2 regions of the Paenibacillus sp. ALJ109b genome follow, and region 1 is predicted to be linked to the other one. Evidence: riboswitches for the same ligand, from Rfam matches in the RefSeq annotation. Region 1 holds a riboswitch; the other holds the start of a gene.

The links. Region 1 has a riboswitch for FMN ahead of G3352_RS04605 (DMT family transporter). Riboswitches for the same ligand answer to the same signal wherever they lie in the genome.
Region 2: linked by a shared signal. The riboswitch ahead of ribD (bifunctional diaminohydroxyphosphoribosylaminopyrimidine deaminase/5-amino-6-(5-phosphoribosylamino)uracil reductase RibD) and the one ahead of G3352_RS04605 (DMT family transporter) in region 1 are both predicted to bind FMN.

Annotation. Positions count from the first base shown of each region.
Region 1 is NZ_JAAIFP010000004.1:333,371-336,785, reverse strand. It holds gene G3352_RS04610 (amidase) at 1-110, opposite strand, end outside; gene G3352_RS04605 (DMT family transporter) at 247-1,227, opposite strand; FMN riboswitch at 1,372-1,523, opposite strand; gene G3352_RS04600 (DinB family protein) at 1,607-2,104, opposite strand; gene G3352_RS04595 (CGNR zinc finger domain-containing protein) at 2,241-2,789, shown strand; gene G3352_RS04590 (amidohydrolase family protein) at 3,011-3,415, shown strand, end outside.
Region 2 is NZ_JAAIFP010000042.1:18,015-21,429, forward strand. It holds gene ribE (riboflavin synthase) at 1-633, opposite strand, end outside; gene ribD (bifunctional diaminohydroxyphosphoribosylaminopyrimidine deaminase/5-amino-6-(5-phosphoribosylamino)uracil reductase RibD) at 674-1,777, opposite strand; FMN riboswitch at 2,136-2,299, opposite strand; gene G3352_RS30245 (peptidylprolyl isomerase) at 2,446-2,877, opposite strand; gene lysA (diaminopimelate decarboxylase) at 3,101-3,415, opposite strand, start outside.

The sequences.
Region 1 (3,415 bases):
GCATACGCCGCTTCCAGCAATTCAACAGGAGATATCTCCCGTGCTCGAACCAATTCAGCCAAACCAATGGCATCGTAAGACGTATATGAAAATGATGAAGATGAAGACATGATGATCGTTCCTCTCTAAATTGACTTGATCTACTATTCCATAAGTTATCGTACCACCGGAATAGCGAAAAAACAAAAGGCACTATACATCTCGAAGGATGTGTAGTGCCTTAATTGATTTGCTTTTATATAAAATTCAATCCGTACGAAGCTTTGGTGCACCGTCAGCCGGAGTTGCTGAGCGTTCTTGCTGTTTGGAGATAGCGAATAGGGCAATCCAGATGAGGATGAAGCCCACCAGTTGCTCCCATGTAATTAATGTACGGAATGCAATCCAGTTTACCAGTACACCGGCCATCGGGAAGCTCAGTTCTGCGAGCGTTGCGACTGAGGCCTTGGTGGAAGAGAGCCCTTTGTAATATAACAGAAGACTCAGTAAGCCTGGCAGTAAAGCCTGACCCAGAATATTAAGTGCTACAGCCGCCTGTTCACCTGTTGCGGAAGGGAATGTCCACGCAGCACCTTCGTTCCACGTCATAAAGATCAGCAGCGGCAAGGCTGCGACAAAGCGCAGGGAGGTGACCGTTTCATAACGGGTTTGCCCCAGCATTAGCCGCCCCATAACTGTTGAACCGCCCCACAATGCAGCTGCACCGAGTGATAACAAGCTGCCTGCATGAACCCAATTGTCCCAGTTGCCGAGGGGAAGGGTGAATCCAAACGTGAGCAGGTATGTTCCTGCAAGTGCAATGATAAACAGTCCACCGAAGCGACGAGGCAATGTTTCTTTCAACAGCAGCTTAGCCAGAACAATCGCAAATAGCGGCTGCATCTTTTGCAATAATAAGACGGTGTTGGGATCATTATGCGTTAGCGCAAGAGTGAACAATACCGTTGCTAGAGCAGATCCTCCCCAAGAGATAAAAATTACCGCAATCCAGTGGCGTGCACGCAGGTTTTTCAGATCGGCCCGGAACTTCCACAAGACGGGAATCGCCACAAGGCTGACAATAATATGTTCCACCAGTACAATCTGAGTTGAGGTCATCGTTTTGAGCAAAATAATACGGAACAGTGGATCTACACCCCAAAGGGCGGCGCCGAGCACGACGAGCCAAAATCCGGTATTACTTCGTTCCTTGCGGTAAACTGTTGATGCAGATTGGGTCTTTTCCATATTCAGGACTCCTTCGTCAGAACACGGAATCTTCAGTTGGCAAAATCGACAAAAGCCCCCGTTTTGGTATACACCAAATAAACGGGGGCTCAATCATTAACATGTCGTACGAAAATAAGCCTTTCCGTAACGGCATGTCAATGTGTTGATCTTCTCTCATCCGGACTGTACCGTCGGCCTTGGAGTCACACCAAGTCAGTCGCTGAATCCCTACATCGGGTCAAACAGCGAGTCGCGGGCTGGTTCCGAAGAACATCACCGCCGGTTGGGAATTGCACCCTACCCCGAAGATCCTATTCAATTATATTGTGTATTAAACAAGCTGTAACATTAATAAGTCCATCTTATTCCTGTAAGCGCTAGCAGTTCAAGTGTTTTTTTAGAATATGATATTCCAGCTTCCCTGTTGTCTGCGTAGTAATACAATCTGTCCTGCATGATACGCATCGTGGAGTACCCAGCGGGCAAGCTCATGTGTCCATTTTTCATCCGTATCCATGTACGAAGCTTCAAGATCGGATTCTTCTAATGAAGCTAGCTGATCACGAAGCTGTCCGGCTAATTGTGTTGTGTTTTGCATAAGTACACTCCAGCCAGTGGTATCGGAGGGGTCGCCAGGATCTCCAAAGGTGGATTCATTGTTTTCGGCAGGTGTACCGGAGGGTGTTTTGCCCTGAATGCGACTCAACAAGCGATGATTATAGTAATACATATGGTTAACCAACTGCCAGATGCTTAATCCACCGGCTGATGGAACCCAGGCTGCCTGTTCAGCAGTCAGTCCTTCGAGTGCCTTGGATAAAGGCACAATCCAGTTACATTGATCCCAGGTGTCATCTTTCTGAATGAGCAATAGTTCCGTTGCTGTTGTAGTCATTGATTTTTCCTCCCTAAAATGAATTCATGGTAACTAGCTAAAGTGCTAAAATGTGGTTACAATTAATATAACCCAAACACGAATATTTGTAACTATCTTTTTCGTTTTAGAAAGTTACAATTTAGCGGAGGTACGTATGGATAGACTATGGACTGATTTTGTGAACAGTGATTACCACGACTGGCGTGGCGGAAATCGCTCAGAGGACAGGCTTGGCAAAGCCGAATGGCAGCAGTCATTCCTCAAACAATGGCAACTGAACGCATCTGTACCTGCCTCTTCTGAAGAAGAGGCAGCTTTGAGAAACTTCAGAAATGAATTGCAGGCTATTGCAACTCGTTTATCTGACGGAAATGCATTATCGAACAAAGACCAGGAATGGTTTAACGGCATAATGGAGGAAGGTCAAGTCATAAGAAGACTGAACGCTGGAGATGAGGGACTGAATCTTTCACTTATTCCTGTAGGAACTCAATGGCAGCAGGTCATGGCAGAGGTCGCAGCCGATTTTGCCATCACTGTAGTTGAAGGGGATGGGGGAAGAATTCGTATCTGTGACAATACGGATTGCCGTTGGATTTTCTATGACGATACACGTAGTAGAACCCAGAAATATTGTGATGACAAGATGTGTGGTAATCTGATGAAGGTTAGAAGGTTTCGGGCAAAACAGAAGAAGGATTAGGAGCAAGAGTAGGGTGTACAGAAAGAAAGTGTGATTTTCTATACTTTGCAACAGACAGGAAATATTCAATAAGATTTGTATAAAACCAAAATTGAATCTTACCATCCACTTCTATATAATGGTTATATACTTAAAATATTTCAGCTAGTCATTTCATCAGAGATTAACATCCAGGATTCAAGCGTATATCCAACAAAAAACAATGATTGGAGATGTGTCTTGTGGGGACAAGTTATCTACTGAAAAATGGTTGTGTATTGTCTATGGATTCGTCGGTGGGTCAGTATAAACGGGCGGACGTTCTCATTGAGGATTCTCTTATAACTGCTATCCAGCCCGATCTGAGTTGTATTGAAGCGGAAGTGATAGATGCATCGGAGATGATCATTCTCCCTGGACTTGTAGATACGCACCGGCATGTATGGGAGTCACTTGTAAAAACAGCGGGAACCAACTGGTCACTGCCGGTCTATCTGCAGAATCTCTACTATGGAGCGATGGGGAGTAAACTTCGGCCACAAGACAGCTATATAGCCAATTTGCTGGGTTCTTTGGAAGCGCTTAATGCAGGAGTGACCACGGTGCTTGACTGGAGTATGCCGTATTCCCCGGAGCATACGGATGAA
Region 2 (3,415 bases), on a different contig from region 1:
GATACTTCTCGGCTTGCCCGCACCTGTCTCCTGATGTCCCTTACCATAGTTCAGCAGATGATCCACATATTTGCCCAAAATATCACATTCAATATTGATGGTATCACCCGTCTTTTTCACATTTAATACGGTCTCACCAATGGTGTGTGGAATAATGGATACAGTGAATGCGGACTGTGAAGTATGCACAACGGTCAGACTAATTCCGTCCAGGGTTACAGACCCTTTGGGTATCAGATATTTGAACAGCTGCGTATCATCAGGTTTGATCTCGAAAACAATTGCATTCTGGTCACGTGTAATGCTGCCAATGACCCCAGTGCCATCGACATGGCCCTGAACGATATGCCCGCCAAAACGACCACCTGACAGCATAGCTCGCTCCAGATTAACTTTGCTGCCTGATTGCAATTGACTAAGATTGGTATGTCGATATGTCTCGGGCATCACATCGGCAGTAAACCCGCCACCCTCCAGGGTTGTCGCAGTTAAGCATACCCCGTTTACAGCTACACTATCGCCAATCTTCAAGTCGTTCATGATGGCGGAAGCTCCGATATTCAGGACCATCGCTTCGCCTTTCCGACCTATGCGCCGGATCTGACCGACTTCTTCCACCAAACCGGTAAACATGCTACCGCCTCCTTTATTTATTTCGTTATCGTTAATTCATTTATTCAGGCCAAACCGGAATTCCGCCAATGCTAATATTATCTCCAACTTGCTCAATTTCCAGCTGATGCAATTGAATTGCCTGACTCATGCGCTCTACACCCTCGAAGCGGAAACTGCCTGGTGTTTCGTATCCTCCGACAATTTTCGGAGCAATGAACATGAGCAGTCGATCTACCAACCGGGCTTCCAGCATCGCACCATTCAGAGTACCTCCGCCTTCAAGCAGAATCGAACCAATTTCACGCTCACCAAGTTTGCTGAGTGCGCTCAGCAGATCAACACGTGGTCCTGGACCACAACGTATAATCTCCACCCCATAGGCTTCCAGCCGCTCAGCCGCTTCAGGGCTCGCCTCATCCGTTGTAAGCACCCAAGTTGGTGCAAGGCCATCCTTGACCATTTTCGCTCCTACAGGCAGACGTAGCTTGGAATCGACCACGATTCGTACTGGGCTGATCCCTTCCACTTGCAAACGAGTCGTGAGTTCGGGATTGTCTGCAATGACCGTTTCCACACCAACCATAATTCCTTGATGGCGGTGGCGAAGCGCGTGTACTATCTCGCGAGCTGACTCGTTAGAGATCCATTTGCTGTCACCGCTACGCGTAGCGATTTTGCCATCCAGAGTAGAGGCCGTCTTCAAAGTTACAAAGGGGAGACCTGTTGTAATGTATTTGATGAATTTCTCGTTCATCCGTCTTCCACGCTCTCGCAGCACTCCAACTTCAACTTCGATCCCTTGTTGACGCAGCATGCTGATCCCTCTGCCGGAGACTTGCGGATTCGGATCTTCGCAACATACGACGACACGTTTTACTTTCTCATGAATGAGACGTTCACTGCATGGTGGAGTCTTGCCATAATGGCTACAGGGTTCAAGCGTAACGTATACTGTACTGCCTTCAGCATCACTGCCCGCCATGTTCAGCGCATGAACCTCTGCATGACCCGTTCCCCGTTTGAGATGACTTCCGAGGCCCACGATACGTCCTTCTTTTACAACGACACAACCTACTACCGGATTGATTCCGGTCTGTCCTTGTGCCCGCTCTGCCATATCCAGTGCCAGCGCCATATAAAATTCATCATTAATCATTTCCAAGTCCGTTCACCCCACGGTTAAAATCTTAGTTATAGACCTCCCTTCCAACAGAGAGGCATGTTCCATATCCAATAAAAAATCCCCGTCGAACAAACCGTTCGATGGGGATGATGAGAGACATGTGTCACCAGCAGTACTATTGATACATTGCCAACAAAACATCGCCCAAAACTTCATTTCAGGCAAGTGAAAGCAGACACATACCTTAATGAACTTCAATTACAGGTAAAGAGCTTCTATGATGTGGCATATGTATGAAGATTTCCAGAAGTAACCGGATTTCTCCCTGCACAGGAAATGAATTCGTCAAAAACTGTACAGCAACACTCCTGCGGAATGCGGCCCCTAAGGACTGCACCCTCTCCTTCTCCCATCCAGACTATACTGTCGGTTCTGGAATTACACCAGATCAGCCATCTGCCATAGGCAGACGGGTCACGGACTTTGCATCAATGCTGGATAGATATCCTCACATACTGCATCACCGCCGGTAGGGAATTACACCCTGCCCTGAAGGATTCGTTGCGTTATTAATTGGATGTTAGCACTTTAACGTCAAAAAATCAATTGTTTTTTGTTCCTTTTTGTCACATACTAACTTTTAATAAGCTTAAGTGTAAACAAAAACCGCTTCGCTAATTGCGAAACGGTCTACATACGGTTATTGATTAAGCTTCTACTACTTCAACAGTTTCCATTTTGTCGCGACCTTCGAAAGCGTCTACGAACTCCATACCTTTGGTTACTTTACCAAATACAGTATGTTGTCCATCCAAATGCGGTTGCGGTTGGTAGCAGATGTAGAACTGGCTTCCGCCTGTGTTACGGCCTGCATGCGCCATAGCCAATGTTCCACGCTCATGTTTGTTCGGGTTGATTTCACAGTTGATTGTGTAACCTGGGCCGCCTGCACCGGAACCGTTAGGGCATCCGCCTTGAGCTACAAAGCCCGGAATAACACGGTGGAATACAAGACCATTGTAGAAACCGGAGTTAGCCAGTTTCTCAAAGTTTGCTACTGTGTTTGGAGCTTCTTGATCGAACAAATCGATTACAACTTCTCCGCCGTTTGCCATTTTGATTTTCGCTTGTTTCGCCATATGTAAATGACTCCTTTCGTATTGACCATCGTTAATGGTGCCAGAACGCATGACCCTGGGCCAAGCTTTATAGCACTTTTCTTAGTGTACACCGAAAATGGATTGATCGCAAAATAATCAGCAAGATTTTTTTCAAAATCCGGCCCTAAAGATGCAAAAGAAGACAAAAAAGGAGTGTCCTTTTTTGTCTTCTTCATATAGAGCTCCGCTATTTGAACTTAAATTAACGGGTAACTGGCTGTTTTGCAATACGCTCAGGTACCAGATCATTCTGGATGATGTCCTGATACGTCTCACGGCGTACGACAACATCCCCCTGACCGTCTTTAACAAATACAACTGCCGGACGACGAATCCGGTTATAGTTGCTTGCCATGGAGTAGTTGTACGCGCCAGTGCAAGCTACTGCGAGCAGATCGCCGCTCTGTACTTTAGGCAGGTCCAAATCCCAGATCAACATATCGCCGCTCTCACAACATTTACCAGCAACAGATACCGTTTCCTGAGCTGCCTCATTTGCACGGTTTGCCAATACAGC